DNA from 3 places in the Bacillus sp. UNC322MFChir4.1 genome. Region 2 is predicted to be linked to each of the others. Evidence: riboswitches for the same ligand, from Rfam matches in the RefSeq annotation. Region 2 holds a riboswitch; each other region holds the start of a gene.
The links. Region 2 has a riboswitch for thiamine pyrophosphate ahead of BR72_RS23165 (MTH1187 family thiamine-binding protein). Riboswitches for the same ligand answer to the same signal wherever they lie in the genome.
Positions count from the first base shown of each region.

Region 1: another riboswitch for thiamine pyrophosphate. It lies ahead of tenA (thiaminase II); the one in region 2 lies ahead of BR72_RS23165 (MTH1187 family thiamine-binding protein).
Region 3: another riboswitch for thiamine pyrophosphate. It lies ahead of thiT (energy-coupled thiamine transporter ThiT); the one in region 2 lies ahead of BR72_RS23165 (MTH1187 family thiamine-binding protein).

Region 1 is NZ_JQKQ01000024.1:91,158-98,944, forward strand. It holds gene thiO (glycine oxidase ThiO) at 1-709, opposite strand, end outside; gene tenI (thiazole tautomerase TenI) at 693-1,322, opposite strand; gene BR72_RS11190 (ABC transporter substrate-binding protein) at 1,333-2,334, opposite strand; gene BR72_RS11195 (ABC transporter permease) at 2,331-3,083, opposite strand; gene BR72_RS11200 (ABC transporter ATP-binding protein) at 3,080-3,823, opposite strand; gene tenA (thiaminase II) at 3,792-4,487, opposite strand; TPP riboswitch at 4,574-4,674, opposite strand; TPP riboswitch at 4,734-4,841, opposite strand; gene BR72_RS11210 (SH3 domain-containing protein) at 5,397-6,554, shown strand; gene BR72_RS11220 (DUF3965 domain-containing protein) at 7,329-7,787, opposite strand, start outside.
Region 2 is NZ_KN050813.1:11,488-19,274, forward strand. It holds gene BR72_RS23150 (ABC transporter ATP-binding protein) at 6-755, opposite strand; gene BR72_RS23155 (ABC transporter substrate-binding protein) at 752-1,744, opposite strand; gene BR72_RS23160 (ABC transporter permease) at 1,741-2,541, opposite strand; gene BR72_RS23165 (MTH1187 family thiamine-binding protein) at 2,489-2,809, opposite strand; TPP riboswitch at 2,916-3,018, opposite strand; gene BR72_RS23170 (AraC family transcriptional regulator) at 3,069-3,974, opposite strand; gene BR72_RS23175 (glycoside-pentoside-hexuronide (GPH):cation symporter) at 4,218-5,666, shown strand; gene BR72_RS23180 (galactose-1-epimerase) at 5,687-6,718, shown strand; gene BR72_RS23185 (galactokinase) at 6,807-7,787, shown strand, end outside.
Region 3 is NZ_KN050810.1:281,808-289,594, forward strand. It holds gene feoB (ferrous iron transport protein B) at 1-1,595, opposite strand, end outside; gene BR72_RS20530 (FeoA family protein) at 1,592-1,819, opposite strand; TPP riboswitch at 2,081-2,182, shown strand; gene thiT (energy-coupled thiamine transporter ThiT) at 2,269-2,865, shown strand; gene BR72_RS20540 (response regulator) at 3,006-3,656, opposite strand; gene BR72_RS20545 (sensor histidine kinase) at 3,625-5,088, opposite strand; gene BR72_RS20550 (substrate-binding domain-containing protein) at 5,085-5,975, opposite strand; gene pgtP (phosphoglycerate transporter PgtP) at 6,901-7,787, shown strand, end outside.

The sequences.
Region 1 (7,787 bases), on a different contig from region 2:
TGCGCGCCGCAACGACTTCACCTTTTACAGGATATGTCCCCCACTCATGATGAAAATATTGTAATAGTTTTGTGCTCCACGAACCTCCAGCAATTACTACGTTTTCACAGGCGATCGCACCTTCTGATGTCAGTAATCCTGTGACACGCTGATTCTTCATTTGAATATCAAACACTTCCGTTTCTTCATATATGTCCGCACCAGATATCGCAGCGGAGTGAGCGAATGCCTTCGTCAGCTCCGGGGCAATGACATGACCATCTTTTGGGTGGTAAACTGCGCCAATAATCGAAGTAGATAAATAGGGTTCTTTTTTTCGTAGTTCTTCTCCTGAGATAAAATGGGACTCTTCTCCTGTTTGCTGCTGCCATTTCATAATATGAAGAAGCCGGACACTCTCTTCTTCATTTTGAGCAATGCGATAAATCCCCTTTTCTTCATATCCGATATCAATTCCGGTTTTATCACGTAATAGACTTGCAAGTTTCGGAAACATTGCGCGGCTTTTCCTGCCTAATTCAAATAGCGGATCGTATTCATCCCACTCCGCCTGGACACCTAATAATCCTGCTGCTGCTTTAGAGGCTTCAGAAGCAATTTTTTGTTTTTCAATGATGGCAACTTTATAACCTCTTTCAGCAAGGAAATGTGCAACCGAACTTCCAATTACACCGCCGCCAACGATGGCAACATCATATATTTTTTTCATGATTTCTCGCCCACTTTCGTATCGTTTCCTTATATAATTTGGCCTGCTCATTTGGTTTTGCGGCACTTAAAATTCCAGACATAATTGCAATACCATTAGCCCCGGTGCCAAGTACTTCTGCTGTATGATTAGGAGTAATCCCTCCAATAGCGTTGATTGGGATTGTTAAGCGTTTTGCTATTTCAGTAATCCCAGCTAATCCTCTTGGCGGAACTCCTTTTTTAGAGTTCGTTTGAAACAAATGTCCATATAGAAGAGAATCTGCGCCACTTTGAAAAGCAAATACAGCTTCTTCAAATGAATGAACGGAGTAACCAACATGTAAATAAGAAAACTTTTCTTTAACAGACTTTACATCCACGCTGCGATATCCAAGTTGTACACGTCTAATATTGAATAAAATTGCAATATCAATCCGATCATTGATGACAAGTTTAGAAGAAGGAAACCCATTATATAAGAGCTTTTCCACACCTTCATATAACTCTTTCGTACTTTTCTCTCGCTCACGAATGTGCAAATAATCTATTTCACTTTCAATATCAGTTGCTATATTCGCTAACTCTTCAAATGACATACGACCATTTGATATAACGTGAAGCTCAGCTTTCATATCCATTCGCCTACTTTAAAATGTTTTCAAACAACTCATTTGCCGGAACCATTTCTTTTGTCATTCCTTTTTCTTTTAACCACTTGTTTTGTTTTTCCCACGAACTTGCTGTATCTGATAAAAATGGTTCATCTTTCGTTTCCATTTTGTCTAATAAAATTTTCATACTTTCTTTTTCAACTTCTGGAATCAACGGGAAATTCTCTTTTTCTTGATGATTTAATAAAATGTTTAATGCTTCATCTGGATTTTTTTTCATAAATTCATAACCTTTTTTCGCCCCGCGTAAAAAGGCTTGTAATGTTTCTTTATCTTTTTTCAATGCTTTGTCGCCTGTTACAAATACAAGTTCATGATAGTTCGGTACACCGTAATCCGCTGGGTTAAAATATGCTGGCTCGTAACCTTCATGACGCATGACTGGAACTTCATGGTTAATGTATGCCCCTGTAACAGCATCTACTTTTTTCGTAGTAAGAGCCGGTACTAAATCAAAACCAACATCGACTACTTTTACGTTATTTGGGTTTCCCCCGTCTCCTTTAATCATCGTTTTTACATATTCTTCACTTAGCGGTGTCCCTGAATATCCAATTGTTTTTCCTTCCAAATCTTTAGGAGAAGAAATACCTGCTGATTTTAGCGAGACAACGTGGTTTAAAGGAGAACGAACAACGGCACCGATAGATTTCACTGGAATGTGTTCATTCGCTCTCGCAATTACAACATCAGGCTGATAATACAATCCAACCGTTACTTTTCCTGCTGCTGCTAACGTTAATGGATCAGTTGGATTAGAAGGGAATTTAATATGTACCTTCACACCTTCTTCTTTAAAATAGCCCTTTTCAATTGCTGCATAAATAAAGCTATGCACTGCATTTGGGTACCAATCGAGCATAACAGTTACTTCTTTTTCACCTTTTTTCTTTTCTGATGCTGAATTACTAGAACACCCAGCAATCATCGCAATTAATAATGTAAACACAAAGATGCGTTTTACTAGTTTCATGAATGCTTCCTCCAACTAATCAATTTCTTCTCAAATATCGAAACGAGTAATACAAAGAAAATAGCGAGTAATGACAATAAAACAATTGGCGCAAACACACCCGCACCATCCATTTGTGTCATCATTCGTTTACTAAAATAGCCTAGCCCCGCTTGTGCCCCGAGCCACTCACCAATTGCTGCCCCAATCACGCTAAATGGCACAGCTACCTTTAAAGCTGAAAAAAAATAGGGAAGCGCAGACGGCAATTTCAATTTGAAAAATATATCTTTTTTTGTTGCACCATATGTAATTAAAAGCTCTTCCCAATCCTTTTTCGTACTGCAAAGGCCATCATACGTATTCACTGCAATAGGAAAGAACGTAATCAGTACTGTGACAACAACCTTGCTCCAAATCGAATAACCAAACCATAAAACAAATAATGGTGCTAAAGCTGTAACGGGAATCGTTTGTGAAGCAACTAAGAGCGGATAAAATGCCTTCTCAGCAAATGAGCTCATACTCATCAACATCGCTAACCCAACGCCTAATACGATAGAAATGACAATGCCGATCACTGTAACAGAAAGCGTTGCTGGTAAATGCACCGTAAGCAATATATCCCGCAAATCCCATATTTTTCGAACAATGGCACTTGGAGACGGCAAAATGTACATTTCATCAAGAATCCGTGCCCCTATTTCCCATCCAATCAGCAAAATAGCAGTTACAATAATAGCCGGAACATAATCTATAATTCGCTTCATACAAGCACCTGTCTTTGCAACATGCCAATAAGTTCATCTTTTAACGCCAGCATTTCCAGGCGATGCAAATCCTTTCGAGAGCGCTCTTGTCCAAGGGGTACAACTCGCTCAGTTAATGATGTAATTGGCTGCTCTGTTACGACAAAAATACGATTAGAAAGATACAGCGCTTCATCAACATCGTGTGTAATAAACAAAATCGTTTTTTGCCAATGTTTCCATTGTTCAAACAACCATTCTTGCAGAGATGCCTTCGTTAATGCATCAAGTGCACTAAACGGTTCATCTAATAGTAAGAGGTCGCCTCCCGTTAACAACGTCCGAATAAACGATACGCGTTGCCGCATTCCGCCTGATAAATCTTTTGGATACTTCTTTTCATATCCTTGCAGTCCAAACTGCGCCAGCAGCTCTAGTGCTTTCATTTGCGCTTCTTTTTTCTTCATTCCTTGGCATTCAAGAGGCAAAGCTGCATTTTCAATAATGGTTCGCCACGGGAGTAACATATCTTTTTGCGGCATATAGCCAACAGGAGTTGTTCCCATTACATCAATCGTGCCAGCATTTTCTTTCTCAAGTCCCGTAATAAGCCGAAACAATGTACTTTTCCCGCAGCCACTTGGCCCAATAATACTAATGAATTCCCCTTCTTGTACTGCAGCATTAAGACCCTCTATAATCGGTTTCTCATCATAATGGAAAGAAACGTTATGAAATTGTAGTATGTTCTTGCTCTTCAAACCCCCACATCTCCTTACGATATGCCATATCCCAAAATAAATATTCAAAACGGCTGGAATATAAGAAGATCTCTTCTAAACGATTTCGTTCTTCTTCTGTTTTCCCAATTACAATTTCATTACATAAATCAATTAACCATACACAAAGATTCCCGTATTCCTCAGAGCTATATCCTTGAATCCACTCACCAAAAAATTCATGATCGCGTGCTCCTGGAATCGCATTTAAACGCTTTCCAATCTCCCAATAACTCCACATACATGGAAGCAATGCTGCAATTAGCTCAGCCAGTGTACCGTTTTGAGAAACAGACATCATATAGTTTGTATATGCTAGATTCATAGCTGATGGCCTTGCGGATTCCATCTCTTCAACAGAAATTCCTAAGCGTTTTGCATATTGTTTATGAATCGTCATTTCCCCATTTAAAATTCCATCAATTTGTTCAGCAAATTTCGCCATCACTTTTGGATTTGTTGTTTTGACAACACCAATTGCATATAGCTTTGCGTAATCTAACAAATACAAATAATCTTGAACAATATAATATTGAAATCTATCTTTCTCTAACGTTCCATCTCCCATCCCTGTTACAAATGGATGATTGTGACTCTTCTCCCAAATAGGTTGCACCTTTTCAAATAGTCTTTCACAAAATGTCATCTCCGCTTCCCCTTCCTGTATGTATGTTTCCAAATAAAAAAGCCACTTCCATATAAGAAGTGGCCACAGCAAACAAAAGAAAAACTCATTTGTTGTTTCCACTTCCCTACGCTAGCATCACCTAGATCAGGTTATAAGGGTTAAGGTTTTTACCTCTCTCAGCTTTTAAGCACCCCTAGTGGTGTTCTATAAAATTGTTAAGAAAAAATCCCCGTTTCTATGCATAAAGAAACGGGGACGTTATTTATATCGTCCAAATTGCTTCCCTACGCTAGCATCATCTAGATCAGGTTCAAGGGTCAAAGACTATCGGTCTACTCTCAGCTAGCAACACTAGCTCCCCTAGCAGTATATTCATTTAACATAGTCAGTATACCATCACCATATCTCATCGGCAACTCTTTTCATTTTGAATTAAACAAAAGAAAATATGTAACTACTCAGTCCCTCTATGAAAAAAAGACAGAAAAGCATTTCTTCATGGCCTGGGAGGGATTGGCTATGTATAGGAGTAGTTAGGGCCTTTTTTATTTTCACTAGAATAATACCTCTTACCAAACTTCTAAATGAAATGTATGGATGAGTAGTTACGAAAATATTTCAAAAACATACTGTAAGTTCAGAAAAAAATGAATTTCTTCTATCTATTTCCAGAACGGCTATAAATCTGCTATCCTTTTATTATATATCCATTTAAATCTTTCGACATGTAAGTCGCCACTATGCAGAATATAGCATAGCTTGTGCGGTAGGAGCTCATCCAGATGCTCTCCTTAAGTCGATTTTTTAACTTGTATATAGAGAAAAAATATTTACTTGTCTTGAATCAACAAATATATTACAAACTCAACAGCTTTATATTATGATTTCATTCATAATAGCTTATTACATAAGGAGGTCTATGAATATATGAATTTAAAAGTCGCAGCAATAACAGCAACTACTGTAACAGTTGCCGCTATGCTTCCCTCTATAGCAGAATCTAATGTACATACCGCAGCAGCAGAGCAAACAGCAAAAACCAAAATTGGTTATGTAAAAACAGAAACATTACAAATGTACAATAGTCCTAATGGGGCAGATTCTGTTATTGACAGCATTACACGTGACACTCCCGTTACAATTCTTGAAACAACGAATGAATGGTATAAAATTTACGCTCACAATAAAACTGGCTATGTCAAAAAAGAAGCAATTTCTTTAACAAAACCACACGATGGTGGGAATCAGTATATCGTAAATACAGATGTATTAAACGTTCGCACTGAACCAAATACACAATCTAAAATTATTACTGTATTACCAAATGGGAAATTTGTTACTGTTCAAGAGGAACGAGAAGGATGGTATAAAATTGTACATAATGGAACAATCGGCTATGTAAAGAAAGAGTTTTTATCTAACGCTGATCAACCATTAGTAAAAGGAATTACTGTACAAGGTGGAAATTCTTATTCTGTTGCCACTCCTACATTAAAAGTACGTAGCGGAGCAGGAACAAATACAGCTATTATCGGTTCTTTAACACATGGAACACAAGTACAAGTCGTTGAGAATTTGGGAACATGGTATAAAATTCGCTATGGATCAGGATATGGCTATGTCGCACAGCATTATATAGTACAACAGCAGCAACAACAACCCAAACAGCAAGCTACACCATCTATTCCAGCTGTATTTAAATATCCTACTCAAGGAAAAATAAGTTCAGGATTTGAAGAACGCTGGGGAGCAATGCACTATGGTATAGATTTTGCAGCAACAGGAGATGTTTCAATCCAATCTTCAGCACCTGGAACTGTCGTTAAATCATATTATTCTACAAGTTACGGAAATGTTGTATTTGTTGCTCATCATATAAACGGGAAGTTATACACAACTGTATATGCTCACATGAAAAGTCGAGCTGTCAAAGCAGGAGATACAGTGGCAACAGGCCAATTGCTCGGTTATATGGGAAATACAGGCCATTCAACTGGTCAACACTTACATTTTGAATTACATAACGGGGAATGGAATCTTAAAAAAACAAATGCTGTAAATCCACTTCCTTTCTTAGTTAGGTAACGCATTATGGCACGTAATATTTCGTTACTTATTGAGTATTTAGCATTTTTCGGGTTAATTTTTTGCTTATTAATTTATAACACAAACATTGTATTATTAAACATTATTATTGCGTTTGTTGCTTGCGAAGTGATTATGGAAATATTCAAGATCCGACTAAAGCGACATATTTCACACATATATACCGCACTATTCATTATAGGTTCTTTATTAACAAGCATTATTTATAATGGCTTCCATGTCTCCGCAATGTTTCCAGTATTTTTTATAACTATTCTTCTTATAGTATCTCAGTATATATACGTTCCAGAATATCGTAAACAAAAGCAACAACATGAAAAAACGTGGAAAATAGGAAAATAACGCCGCAATTCTTTGACATTACTTTCTTTACTACTAAAAAAGGATTCCACATGATGTGGAATCCTTTTTTACATTATCGACCATTCTTTGCAATATATCGGCGCTTTTCACGATATATCGACCACTTTTTAGAATATATCGGCGCTTCGACATGATATAAAGACCCTTCGACAATATTCGATATAAAAATAGTCGATTTACTGAGCTGAATCGTACCGAAAAGGAAAAGGATCTGACTAAAAAGTGGACTTTTTAGCCAGATCCTTATATAAGAATAAACATACTATATATCATTTTAATTTTTCAACATACAAGTCACCGCAATATAGAATAAAACATGATCGCACGTGGCAGGAAAAGACCGTGACCGCCTCTAAAAAAGTTTTTTACTAGTATAAATATAAAACTATTTTAACCGCATGCATATTGCTCATAAATAAAGTTTAAATTATATTTATGTTCTAGATTCATACGTTGTTCATCACTGCACCAATAAAATAAAATGTCATGTATTGATGCATAACGCTTATTCTTTAAAAATTGTTTAATAAAGGATGGGAAACAATTTGGTAATTGAACAAATATATAATTGCGTAGTAGTTCCTCCTTATAACCGATTCCTTTGCATATAAACATAAGTTCTTCACAATAATACATTTGTTGTGGAACTTGAATCATTTCAAAAAATGGAATATATGATAGTAATTTCCCAATAAAGTGCTCATATTTTGTTATAAATTCAAAGGATATATGCTCCATTATCTCTTTTATAACAAATAAATAATCATCAACATGAATTGTCTTCAACGGATTAAGGCGATCAGACATTTGTGCAATCACTGCACGTTGACATGCTACAGCAGCACGGCT
Region 2 (7,787 bases):
ATGCTTTATTTCCTCATATAAGGAGCTAGTATTTTCAATATCTCTGTTTTATCTTCTTTTAATTCTTCTGACGTTAACATGTCCATCGTTCTAGGGCGCGGCAAGTTCACTTTCACTTCGCCGACAATTGTTGAAGGTTGCTGTGACAGAATGAAGACGCGATCTGATAACAAAATCGCTTCGTCTAGGTCATGCGTAACCATTATGATCGTTTGTTTCCCTTTTTGCCATGACTCTAATAACCAGCTATGCACTTCCATTTTTGTAAATGCATCTAGTTTTCCAAAGGGTTCATCAAGAAGCATAATCGGTTTATCACATAAATACGTCCGTAAGAAGCTAACACGTTGCCGCATTCCACCTGATAACGCGTCTGGATAATGATCTGCATATTCATCAAGTCCAAATTGCCGTAATGCTTCCATACCAATTTCTAATCGCTTTCTTTTCGATTGTCCTTCAATTTCTAACGGTAATACAATATTATGAAGGGCTGAACGCCATGGAAGCAAGAGATCTTGCTGCGGCATATAGCTCACAATGTTTCGATTCATAACGGATTGGTTTTCGTAAATCACATCTCCATCATTTGCTTGTTCAATGCCAGCTATAATGTTTAATAACGTACTTTTTCCGCAACCACTTGGTCCAACAAAAGAAACGAATTCACCCTCTTGAACCACAACGTTCATATGCTCTAGCACTGTTTTCTCATCAAATGTTTTCGTAACGTCTTTTACTTGTAGTCCGCTCATTTTTCATTCGGAAGGAATTCGTTCGTAAAGGCCGCTTTCACATCAATTTTCTTTTTAATGACTTTATTGTCATATAAGAAATTCATATAATTCGTCCATACTTCTTCCTTCTGTACTCCCCACGCTTTCGCATCATCTTGATATTTCGTACTTAACCATTTTTGGCTTTCTTGTACAAGCTCTTTATTAATGTCCGGTACATTTTTAATTAAAATATCCGCTGCTTCTTTCGGTTCTTTAATTGCAAAGTTATAGCCATCTGTTGTTGCGTTCATAAACTTCTTCACAAAGTCTTTATCTTGTTTTACATGTTTTTCACTAGTAATAATAACAGGACTATAATAATCTAATGCTGGATTTAAATCTTTTAACATAATCGTGTTCAGCTCAATGCCTTTTCTCTTCGCTTCAATACCATCCCAGCCATAATAGATCCACTCAAAATCAGCATCACGGCCAATCGATTTAAAGAAATCTGTTTGTCCAAGCACAACTTTTTGCACTTTATTATAGTCTGCTTGATGCTTATCCATAACTGTTTTTAATGTCGCTTCTTCAGCCGGTGCTCCCCAACCGCCATATCGTTTTCCTTCAAATGCTTTTGGAGATGTGATGTTATCCTTTTTTAAAGATGCAAATGCAGATGTATTATGTTGAATAACCGCACCAATTGATACAACTGGAATATCTTCAACCCTTGCTGTTGTTACGTTCTCTTGATAACTTACACCAAAATCAGCTTTACCTGATGCTACCATTTGTTCAGCAGACGTATTTTCACCTGGCTGAATAATTTCTACATCTAACCCTTGTTTTTTATAATACTCTTTCGTCTTTGCTACATATAAACCAGTATGATTTGTATTTGGAAACCAATCCAATACTACTGTTACTTTTTTCTCTTTACTTTCTTCTTTCTTGCCTGCTGAGCAGCCTGCAAATGTAAATAATAACGAAGCTGCTAATAACACTTTTAACCCTTTTTTCATTTTCTCCCATCCTTTCTGTAAACCCACGGTGCTGTTAGTCTTGCCATAAATTCAACAATAAAATACAACAGTAGCGTCACGCAGACAATAACAGCAGCAATTCCAAACACACGAGCTGTTAAAAAGGATTTTGTTGCCCTTGTCAGCATAACACCTAGACCTTCACTTGCACCAAGCCATTCCCCAATAATGGCTCCCATTACGCTATATGTAACAGCAATTTTTAATCCCGAAAAAAAGTATGGCAATACTGCTGGAAATTTTACTTTTTGATAGACTTGCCACTTACTTGCCCTCATGGTTTGCAGCAGCTTTAGCATGGATTGATCTACCGTTTGAAAACCTTCTAAAATACTAAGTGTAACGGGAAAGAAGCATACGAGAATAACAACCATTACTTTTGGCAGCATTCCGTAGCCAAACCAAATAATAAATAAAGGTGCAAGTACAACAATCGGAACTGTTTGTGAAATTACTAATAGCGGATTGATTAACACACGGAATAACGGAATCACATCCATAATAATTGCAATGCTCGTTCCAAGTATAATGGCAAAAAATAACCCGATAAGTACTTCTTGCAAAGTCTGCACTGTATTGGGAAGTAGTAAATCTTTCATGTCGATAAGTTCATGTACAATTGCAGACGGCTTCGGCAAAATCCACGGTTCAATATGGAATATCGAAACTGCTCCTTCCCATATTGCGATGAGAAGGAACAGCCAAATTGTCGTAATTGCTATATTAGATTTCTTCTGTTTTTTCATATTCTTCACGATACTTCCATACTTTTTCATCAATCGTTACGCCTGTGCTTGGGCGATAATGGATTTTAATAGAAGTAACCACTTCTTCTGCCCCATCATCGATGCAAGCTTGCTGCGCACGTTTAATAATATCAAGAAGCTCGTTTAAATCCCCTTCCATTGTCGTTTCCATCGCGCCAACTTCATAGCGCACACCTGACTGCTGAACAACTTCAATCGCTTTATCTACAACCGCATATACATCTTTATGCTTCGCTTGTGGTACAACTGAAAATGAAACTGTAACTTGCTGTGACATACTAAATTCCTCCCCATATTAAATAAATTTCATACAAAAAGAAAAAGCTTTCCTGCCGCAAAGCAGGAAAGCTTTATATACAAGTTATCATAGAATAACAATTGCTACGATTCTTGATACAACTCCCTACGCTGGCATTATCCAGATCAGGTTAAGGGTCGATGTATTGTTACATCCTCTCAGCCACATAGGCTCCCCTGTTTCAATTCGTTTTCATTGTAGCATGGATTATTTTTATGAACAAACAAATTTATTTTTCCTAAGTGGCCCGTGAAATAATTTCTTGTTCATCAAGTAAGAACTTCAAGCTTGATAAAGAGATTGTTTGGAAATTCTCTTTCGACATACGTTTTCGATAATGCGTAGGTGTTTCTCCAGTCACTTTTTTAAATATGCGGCTAAAGACTACTAAACTGCGAAAACCCACCTGATAAGAAATGTTTTCTACCGATTCATTTGTCATTGAAAGTAAATACGCTGCGTGATTAATGCGCACCCTTAAAAGCCAGTCCTTCATGCTCATCCCGAAATGACTGTGAAAGACCCGCGAAAGATGGCTTCGATTGACCGCAAGATGATTTGCCACATCACTTACTGTAATTTCCTCTACATAGTGTTCTCCAATATATGTCATCGCTTCAATCGCGAGTCGTGAAAATTTTTGTTTTACAGATGGTGAGAATTCGCCGCCATCTGTAAGTAATAATCTTAAAAAACGATAGGTCAGCTCATTCAACTTTAATTCATCTTCTAATGTACCCTGGGAGTAATTCATACACTCCAAGATAATATCCGAATATTGTTGAATGTTAGTTGCGGTAACAGAGTAGTTATCTTCTTTAAAACTCGAATAATGAATAATTTCCTCTGCGACCTTCCCGCCAAATGACAGCCACGCGTATAACCATGGTTCTTCTCCATCCGAGCGATAAAAGGTCGACTCCCCTGGAGGAATGAGAAAAATATTTCCTTTCTGCAATGAATATTTTTCATCTTTTATATAGTACGTTCCTTTTCCATCCAACACGACATGAATAATGTAGCTGTTACGTACAGCTGGTCCAAAAGTATGAAAAGGCAGTGTTTTTGAAAAACCACAAAAATCAAAATAAAGTTCGCCTGAGAAGTGATGCTGTTCTTTTTTAATAAAGATTGCTTGTTCCATGAGCTTCTCCCCCTCTTCGTGATTACTATAACCTAAGCTGCCTTTTGAAGGAAGAAATGCAACAAAAGGTTAAATCAAGGTCACAAAACGATATAAAACGGAAAGCGTTTTCTTGTTAAACTATACATGAAAAAGAAAACCACCGAAAGGACATGAATGGAGTTCGTTAGTTTTTTACACTTAACTTTGCAAGCGCTTTCTTAATTGTTGTTAAAATTTTTTTTCAAAAAGAGGGGAATAAAAATGAATGGACAATTAAAACAACGTGTTTCCTATGCCTTAGGTGCATTTGGTCATGACATATTTTATGTAACTTTGAGCACCTATTTTATGGTCTTTGTTACGAGTGCGATGTTCACTGGAGCTGATAAAGCAACGACTGCAAAAATGATTGGAATTATTACGAGTTTAGTCGTAGTAATCCGATTGGTAGAAATTATTTTTGATCCGATTATTGGAGGAATAATTGACAACACAAAAACGAGATTCGGGAAATTTAAGCCTTGGTTAGTCATTGGTGGTTTAGTTAGTTCTATCCTTCTTGTATGTATATTTACTAATTTCTTCGGTCTTGCAATTCATAATACTACACTGTTCATCATTTTATTTGCAATTGTTTATATCTTGCTCGATAGTTTTTATTCATTTAAGGACATTGCTTTTTGGTCGATGATTCCAGCGTTAAGCACTGAAACTAAGGAACGAGAAAAATTGGCAACATTTGCGCGACTTGGATCATCACTTGGGGCAAACGGGACTACACTAGCAGTTGTACCAATCGTTACGTTCTTTACTTTCTTGATGACTGGTGAACATTCTCAGGGGGCTTCTGGTTGGTTTTGGTTTGGCGTGATTGCTGCTGTTATTTCTGGTGGAACAGCAATTATTACAGCACTTGGTACAAAAGAAAATGATAGCGTAATTCGTCAACAACAAGAAAAGGCAGGCATTAAAGATATTTTCAAAGCCATCGCTAAAAACGATCAGTTGATGTGGTTAGCACTTTCATATATTGCATATGCGATTGCCAATGTTGCAACTACTGCTGTGTTATTCTACTTCTTCAAATATATTCTAGGAAATTCAGGTGAGTTCTGGATTGTGGGATTAATTGCAGCTGTATTAGGCTTAATTGCCGTTCCACTTTTCCCAACGCTCACGAAATTAATTTCAAGACGTTTTGTCTATATTGGCGGGATTGTAATGATGCTTTTGGCATACGTATGTTTTGGCTTAGCTGGTACAAGTCTACCAATGGTTATTGTGGGATTGGTGCTCTTCTACTTCCCTCAGCAGCTCATTTTTCTTTCAGCTTTGATGACTATTACCGACTCAGTTGAATATGGACAATGGAAAAATGGTACCCGAAACGAAGCTGTGACTTTATCAATTCGTCCATTACTCGATAAAATTGCCGGAGCTTTATCAAACGGAATCGTTGGGTTTGTAGCTGTTGCTTCTGGGATGACTGGCAATGCCACAGCAGCAGACATTACTGCAGACGGTATTTCAACGTTTCATCTGTATGCGTTCTACCTCCCAGCAGCACTCATGATTTTCTCTGCTATCATTTTCGCATGGAAGATCACATTAACTGAGAAAAAACATGCTCAAATCGTCAAAGAACTAGAAGCAAAGCTAAATCATGGCGAGGAAGCAACTGAAGGTGCTGCACTTGCTCATTCTAAATAAAGGAGTAGAGGAGAGTCAAAATGAATATTACAACAAAAGATTTCGGTGCAGGTTATACGATGATCACGATTAACAATCTGAACGGCTTGCAATTAACTGTTTCAGATTTAGGTGCTCGCATTACGAGTTTAAAGGTACCGACAACGAATGGTCTACGTGAGCTCGTGCTTGGTTTTGATACAGCAAAGGAATATTTTGAAAAAGATTTATATATTGGTGCCTCAATTGGACGAGTAGCTGGACGAATTCAAAATGGAACTTTTCAAATTGATAAGGATATCTATAAAGTACAAATTGATGAGACAACCGGCAACACCTTACATGGCGGTACCCCAGGATTCGAAGGTAAAAAGTGGCAATATCAAGTTATCGATAATAATGATGAGGCTTCAGTCATATTTCACACGGTGAGTCCAGATGGTGAAAATGGTTTTCCGGGGAATCTTGATGTTGAGATACGTTACACGTTAACAAACACGAATGTTTGGAAAGTAGAAACTAGGGCGACAAGTGACAAAGATACTTTGTTTAATCCAACAAATCACGTGTACTTCAACTTAACTGGTGATGTAACGCAGCCTGTAAATGAACACACATTATGGGTGGATAGTGATAGATTTGCACCACTTGACCCTAAAAGTATTCCAATTGGTGAAAAGTTGCCTGTAGAAGGAACTGCGTTTGATTTTCGAAAGCCAGTTAAACTTAAGGAAACCTTCAATAGTACTTTTGATCAAAAAGAATTAGTGGATGGAATTGATCACCCATTTTTCTTGAACCGACCTGAACTATCAAATCGTTCAGTGAAACTCATTAGCCCGGATGAAGTGGTTACTATTGAAATAGCCACAAAAGAACCAAGCGTCGTCATCTTTACGGCAAATTTTGGTGAGAATACCCCTCTCATGCATGAAAAGCAACTTGCAAACCATGGCGGAATTACCTTTGAAACACAGGTTTCTCCGGGTGCTGAACAGTATCCCGATTTTGGGGATATCGTTCTTAGAGCGGATTCAACTTATCATACGATGACAGAATTTCATATTATTTGAGAGTCATTTTAGATAGTCTCTTTAAATATGAAATATGTACTGCTATCAGAATTTATTTGAAATGAATGCAAAAGGGAGGCTTATACTTATGGAAAAGAAACGTGAGCTAGCTTTAAAATTTGCTGAGGTATTTGGCGTTCAAGAAACAACTCAATACTTTTCTCCAGGACGTATCAACTTAATTGGAGAACATACAGACTACAATGGTGGCTATGTATTCCCCGCTTCTATTACTTATGGAACTTACGGAGTAGCTAGACGTCGTGAGGATGATAGAGTATTCGTTTACTCAACGAACTTTGAAGAACTCGGAGTAATAAGTTTCACATTGAATGAACTAGATTATGATAAACATGCGAATTGGGCAAATTATATAAAAGGAGTTATCTTAACACTGAAAGAAGCAGGTCATAAAATAGATTGTGGTTTTGAGTTATTAGTTGAAGGAACGATTCCAAATGGAGCGGGACTTTCCAGTAGTGCTTCACTTGAATTACTTGTAGGCGTAGTATTAGAAGACTTGTTTAACTTAGACGTAACGCGACTTGAATTAGTGAAAATGGGTAAAAAAGTTGAAAATGAATTCATTGGTGTAAATTCTGGTATTATGGATCAATTTGCTATTGGATTTGGTGAGGAAGACAAAGCGATTCTCCTTGATACCAATACGTTAGAGTATGAAATGGTTCCAGTTGTTTTGGACGACTATGCTATTGTAATTATGAATACGAATAAACGTCGTGAACTAGCAGATTCAAAATATAATGAGCGCCGTGCTGAATGTGAAGAAGCACTCGCACGTCTTCAAACGAAGCTAGAGATTCATGCGCTTGGAGAACTAAGCAAAACAGAATTTGATGCAAATCAAAGTCTTATTGGGGATGAAATCCTAATGAAACGCGCGAAGCATGCAGTTTACGAAAATGAACGTACAAAAAAAGCCAAAGCAGCTCTTACTGCAGGTGATTTAGAAGAGTTCGGAAAGCTATTAAATGCTTCTCATGCATCTTTAAGAGATGATTATGAAGTAACCGGACTTGAATTAGATACATTGGTGGCCGCTGCGCAA
Region 3 (7,787 bases), on a different contig from region 2:
CCAGATGGCCCAGCATAATTTAATAACCAAATTACAACAGAACCACCAAAGATAAATGTACCTGCTTTACGTACAAATCCTTTTCCTTTTTCCCACGTACTGCGCCATAACGTTTTTAGTTGCGGCACACGGTAAGGCGGAAGTTCAATGACAAAAATAGACTTCTCTTCTTTTAAAACCGTAATAGACATAATTTTTGTAACAAGTAATGCCAGAATAATACCAATGAGATATAAAGAAAATACAACAGCTGCTTGACTATTCGGGAAAAAGACCCCTGCAAATAGTGCATATACAGGTAAACGGGCTGAGCATGACATAAACGGTGTCACTAAAATCGTAAGCAGCCTCTCTTTCTCCTGTTCAATCGTCCTCGCAGCCATAATGCCTGGTACATTACAACCAAAACCGATAATCATAGGAATAAACGCTTTTCCGTTTAGTCCAAAAAACTCCATCACACGATCCATTACAACGGCAATACGCGCCATATATCCGGAATCTTCTAGTAATGAAATGAAGAAGAACAATACGAAAATTTGCGGCACGAATACTAATACCGCACCAACTCCTGCAATAATTCCATCTGTAACGAGCGCTTGAATAAACTCAGACGCACCAATATTCGTAAGTCCTGCTGTTACCCAATCTGTAAATGGCCCGCCAACAAACGCATCAAATTGATCCGATAAAGGCGTTCCAATCCACGAAAACGTAACTTGAAAAATTAAAAACATGATTCCTAAAAAGATTGGTAGTCCCAAAATTTTATGCGTAATTAATTTATCAATTCTTTCCGAAAAAGGAATACTTCCTTCTTTTTCATTACGAATCACACTTGTTTTCAACTTTTCAATATACGCTGCACGTACTCCGTATATATGCTGTTCTAGCGTAACATCTAATTCTTCTTCTACTGCAGAGCGAATTGCTACAAGTTCGTTATATACATGCGACTTGGCAATTTCTTTCTCTACCACTTCGTTATTTCCTAAAAATTGAAGCGCAAGCCATCTTGCATGCTCATCATTTTCGCGCTGCAATTTCTCCATAACGCGCTGGATTCCTGTCTCGACCGCTTTACCATATGAAAGAACAAACGGTTTCTGCCCCGCCTTATCGCCTTTATGAAGAGCAGCTAATAACTCCTCGCATCCTTTTCCACTTCTTGCGATAACAGGAATAACTGTTACACCTAGCGTTTCAGATAGCTTCTTAACATCAATCGTAATCCCGCGTTGTTTTGCCACATCAATCATATTTAAACCGATAGAAAGCGGTTTTCCGAATTCTAACAATTGTAATGTTAAATGCATATTACGTTCAAATTGAGAAGAGTCCACAATATTTAACATATGATGAAATTCTTCTGTTAATAAAAATTGTGTAACAACTCCCTCATCACGGGATACAGGATTTAAATCGTATATACCTGGTAAATCTATTAACATTCCTTGCTTATCTTTTAACTTACCAATCTTTTTTTCTACGGTTACTCCGCTCCAGTTCCCAACGTATTCATAAGAACCAGTAAGCGCATTAAACAATGATGTTTTTCCCGTATTCGGATTTCCTAGCAAAGCAACCTTGTTCACGCTAATTCCACCTTTATCATTTTCGCATCACAATGACGAATAGAGATTAATTGTCCACGGCATTCTAATGTACATGGACCATTAAGCATTGCCTTTTGTTTTAAACAAAGCTCGCAGCCCTCAGAAAATCCAAATGAAGCCAAACGGCGTTTTAACAATTTATCAAGAGATTGTAAATCTTTTACACGTACTTTTTCATCTATACTCATATCAACTAAGTTCATAAATTATCCCCCTCAAAAGATAACGATAATTATTATCAATACCAATTATAACATGACTCTCTGAAAAAACACTATACAATATACCGTGAATTTATTACTATTTTTTGTACAATTCCATCTTATTTAACATAAAAATCGTTGTTATGCATGGCCAGTCGCCCCTCCCTAAAAAGAAAGGGGTTTTTATTTCAACTTATATATAAATTAAATTTGCCATTCTTATCCATTGTTATTACAATGGTAGTAACAATCTAAGAATCTCGTTGTCACAGGGGGAGCCACGTCGCTGAGAGGGAACACTTTGTTCCGACCCTTAGAACCTGTTAGTTAATGCTAACGTAGGAATTGTGCAAACATATATACATAAGTAGTGATTTTCAATTTGTGTATTTTCATCCCCCTATGATAAAGATTCTTCTTTTGTAACTTGGATGTAGGGGGATTTTTACATGCGTAATACAAATTTACAAGCGATGATAGAGGCGGCGATTCTTGCAGCATTTGCGTTAGTCATCGACATTTTGCCATTATCTATTAAACTTCCAACAGGCGGTTCTATCTCGTTTGCGATGATTCCAATTTTTATTGTTGCTTACCGCTGGGGATTTAAAGCGAGTTTCTTAAGTGGTCTCGTTTGGGGATTATTACAAATTGTCGCAGGAGATGCATCTATTTTTACGCCGGTACAAGCGTTTATTGAATACTTCATCGCCTTTGCCTTTATTGGCTTTTCTGGATTATTTCATGCACCAATTCAACAAGCAATTGCTAATAAACAAAAAGCAAAAGCAATCATGTATGTCATTATCGCTGCGTTTATTGGTAGCCTAGCTCGTTATTTTTGGCACTTCATTGCTGGCTTTATTTTCTTTGGACAATATGCACCAAAAGGACAATCAGCTGTTTTATATTCCTTTATCTTTAACGGCATCACAATGATTGGTTCTTTCGCAATGTGTGCGGTTCTACTTGTCGTTTTATTTACAACAGCACCGCGCTTATTTATGAGCGCGAGTATAAATACAAGCAAAAAAAAGATTGCTTAATCAGCAATCTTTAGAGTCTCTAAGTATTTCGGAAATAACTATAATATAACGAAACAAAAATCCCATTTTTCTAAAGTGGGATTTTTGTGTTGTTTCAAATCAGCGAAAGAAAAAAATCTTTTATAACAAGCATTATCCCGTCATATTATATGTATTAAATTATACTTTATGGCATATTGAACAAGTTCACTTTTCTTAGAAAGATTAAGTTTGTTCAACATTCTCGTCTTATGGGTATCAACCGTTTTTATACTGATCGTTAATTCCCCAGCGATTTCAGACATTGAAAAACCTTGAACAAGAAATTTCAATACCTCTCGTTCACGTGGACTTAAAATTACATATGGATTTCGAGAATCCGTTTCGTTTTGCATTTTTTTTAACATAGTTGAAATTTCCTTTGGACGGAGGTATATGTACCCATCCATAACAGAATCAATCGCATTGTATAATTCTTCATCGACAGCCGCTTTAGGGACGTAACCTGAAGCTCCCGCGTTCATGATTGATGTTATATAATCCTCATCTTCATGCATGGTAAGCACGATGACTTTCGCTTGTTCATAGCGTAATTTAATTTCTGTTAAAACTTGAATTCCATCTATGCGTGGCAAAGATATATCTAATATCAAAATATCGGGCCTTAAATTGTCGTAAAGCCTTAGTGCTTCAAATCCATCAGCAGCTTCACCTACAACCTTTAATGATGGCCTTTTTTGTAATAATAGTTTTAAACCAGCTCTCATCAAAGCGTGGTCATCAACTAACATTATGCTGATTGTCTTTTCCATCTTGATCCCCTTCTCTCTGTTTTAATGGGATAGACACACTAACTTCCGTTCCACCGTTATTGTGAGTTCTAATCAAAAATGAACCTCCTAATAATTCTGCTCTTTCCTTCATTCCATATATTCCGATTCGATTTTGCTGGCGAGCTTTTTCAAAATCATCCTCATTTATACCGTGACCGTTATCATGGATGTTCAACAAGATCGAACAATCTCTTATCTCCATATTAATCGTAATCTCAGTCGCTACTGTATGTTTCACTACATTGGTAAGACTTTCTTGAACAATTCGGTATAGTGCTACAGCAATATGACTATCTATGACGAAGGCGTCATCATCAGGAACGTGTAGAGTTACCGTAAGAGCGCATTTTTCTTCAAACTTTCTTACGTATTTCCTTAATGCAGGAATTAATCCCATATCATCAAGGATCGGTGGCCTTAATTCTACTGCTAAATCTCTAATTTCTCGTAAAATACCGGCTGCTGTCTCTCGACTTGCATGAAGTAGCTCCAGTTGCTCGTCATCTTTAGCTTCATTAGCCAAAATACGCATTGTAACCATTAAAAAAGTTAGGGCTTGGCTTGTTTCATCATGAAGTTCACGAGAAATTCTTTTTCTCTCCTCCTCATGAGCGGATAGTAGTTTCAAAATCAACGTATCTCGAAGGGCATCCTTTTCTTGAAGTTCCTTCAATAATTTCTCTACTGCAGTCCTAGAACTAATCAGATTGTCAGCCATTTCATTAAAAGCCTGTGCAAGTTTTCCAACTTCATCATCACCTACTGCTTTAGCTCTTAAGGATAAATTACCAGCTGATATGCCTGCTGCTGTATCAACTAAACTATTAATTGGCCGGGTAATGATACGGGTCACATAATAAGCGATCCCTGCTGCTCCCATGCAGACCAAAAATGTAGCAACAACCAACTCTATTATTTTAGTAAAAATATAGCTTTTCGCCTGTTTTTCTGCCATTCCAACTCTAACGAACCCTACATCTCCCTCTTCAATCGGAACAAGTATGTCATGAATATTTCCTTCATCAGAAGTTAGGATCGCGTAATTTTTAGTATTAACACCATCAGGCTTATGTGCGTTTAATATTCCTTTCGGCAGGTGCTTAGAGAATGTATTACCGACAAGAACATTATTATTGTTAACGACCAGTATATAACGAACATCTTTGTTCGTTTCCTGTGCACGTGTAATGAGAAGATGGATTGAATAATAGTCGTCAGTCAAAATGTAATCCGAGGACAATGCTGCAATATTTTCAGCAATATTTTCACCACGTTTCTTTAGGTCTTCTGTCATGATTTTTGTGAGTGATTCCCAAATGATACATCCTAATACTAGGGCGAGAAAGAGTAGCGAAATGAATATAGCTCCAAATATTTTTTGGTTTATTTGTAATTTATTCAGCCACTTCATAGATGACCCTCATATAACCTTGATTCAAATGGAACAAAACGATCAATGAACAACCCTTGAAACGCTGGTTTTATTATTTCTTGTTCGTGCATAGTAATGAAACTTTCTTTAATAATTCGCTTCTCCTCATCAGGTAAATTACTATTGATGACGACAGGACCGGTACCAATCGGTTCCGTTTTTGCAATAATTTTTAAATCCTTAATTAGTTCTGGATTTTTAAGTTTCGTACGCTCAAAGACTAAGCTATCAACAGCTGCGGCATCAACAACTCCATTTATTACAGCACTTAAGGAGTCTTCATGATTATATGTAAAAACATAACGCCCGAAGAAATGCTCTGGTGTTTCACTTAATTCAGCTAATTTTTTCCTCACAAAAATATATCCGGAATAACTAGTTGGATCGCTAAAAGCAACGTTTTTCCCTCTCAAATCATGTATACTGGATATTTCATTTTTACGGTGTACGACGACATAACCATAATAATATGGAACTCCCATTCGCTCTTGCATAGCAATTGCTTCAAGTCCCTCAACATGTCTGTAAGTGATATATGCTCCTGTTGAAAGTATAGCTATGTCAGCACCTCCATTCATCATCAACATACTAATCTCATTATAACTCTTGCGCTGAATTAGAATTGCAGGTCTATGGAGCTTCTCTCCAATATAGTTAGCTATTTTCCTATAGTGCATAATGGTATCAGTCTTTGATAACACACTTGAAATTGCGATTCGTACAGGAGCGGGATTGTCGTCTTGGTAACCAACAGGCATGGTGTCAAATTCGGAGAAAACAATTTGAGGGTTCGAACGCTCATGCTGACATCCTATTGCAGGTAAAGTAGTAAGCAATATTAAAAAAATCCTCAACCAATTTGTCATACTTTCCTCCGTTCTTACAGGCGAGGAATTTATCCCGCTATTCGTGGGCAGTAATACTCCCGCCTCAAAATTCAGCAAAAGCATCGTCCAGCTCTAGCGGCTAGAATTTCCAGCCGTTTCGCCCCCTCGGACGAGGCAAAAAGCGCCTCTCTGTCAGGGGCGTGGGCGTCCTGCGATTCTGAGCGAGCCGCTTCCGCTTTTCCTAAGAAGTTAGGCGGGAGATAAACTGCCCGTAAAAGCCCGATTGGTGAGGGCTGATAATCAGTGGGGAATGAAGAAAACCCCCACTGATTAAAGTTTCACTTTATCTCCTTATTACTAGCTCCCCAAATCACGATTGAGAGAGCTGCGTTGTCCATCAGTGAAAGATGAATATCACTATCACCCACTAATAGAAGTTTCACTTTATGTATGATGTGAAAATCCCCTAATTGAATCCTACTTAATTTAGGATTTTTGCAGTTTATATTCATATATTACTTCAGGACAATATGCGAAATCTATGAAAGAATGTATCCATCACTCCTTTTCATGTCAGAGTTGTGACAAAAAATATATAAATACTTTCTATTTATATCTCCCCTGACCGCTCCTATACAGAGCCCATTCCTCCCAGGCCATTAAAAAAGTGCTTTTCTGCCTTTTTTTCATAGAGTGACTGAGTAGTTACAAAACAGATTTATATAGCCATGAATATTGCTTGTAGGATAAATTCTGACAGACTATACTATTTTATCCTACATAAAATCAGATATTTACTGATATTTTAACGAATTGGCATATAAGATAATGTAACAAAGGAGGTATGATATAACGCAAGTATTTGTGAAAACGTCTTCACCAAATTGGCATTCTATTTATATACTAAATTTCATGCTAGTCTAAGTTTTTTGTAAATCAAAGTAAAGAAATCGAGGTAGATAATATGTTCTCATTTTTGAAACCTAAAATTGCTACTACAAAAATAGCACCAGATCAGGTTCAAAAAACCTATAAGCTTTTCCGGATACAATCTTTATTAGGGGTGTTCTTAGGTTACATAGCTTACTATATAGTACGTAACAACTTTGCCTTATCTACTCCTTATTTGAAGGAACACCTTAACCTTAGTGCTACAGAAATAGGATTATTAAGCAGTTGCATGCTTATCGCTTATGGAGTTAGTAAAGGTTTGATGAGTAGTTTAGCCGACAAAGCGAATCCTAAAAGTTATATGGCGCTTGGTTTGCTTCTTTGTGCTATGGTCAATATTATGATGGGATTCAGCACGGCATTTTGGATGTTTGCAATTCTTGTTGTTTTCAATGGGTTCTTCCAAGGAATGGGAGTTGGACCTAGCTTTATTACCATCGCAAATTGGTTTCCTCGTAAGGAAAGAGGAACTGTCGGTGCGATATGGAATATTTCTCACAATATAGGCGGAGGTATCGTAGCACCTATCGTCGGTATGAGTTTTGCTATGTTAGGCTCCAATCACTGGCAAGCGGCAAGCTACCAGGTCCCTGCTGCTATAGCTATTGTTATTGCTCTAGTAATATTAGCTCTTATTAAAGGCTCACCGGTAAGTGAGGGATTACCTCCGTTAAACAAAATCATCAAAGACGAATCCGATTCGAAAACAAAACAAAGTGTTGATTCAAAACCACCAACAGACATGAGTGCTTGGCAGATTTTCAAGAATTATGTTTTATTTAACAAAAATGCATGGTTCGTTTCCTTCGTAGATGTTTTCGTTTACATGGTTCGTTTCGGCATTATAAGCTGGTTACCTATTTATTTATTACATGTGAAACATTTCACTAAAGAAGAGAT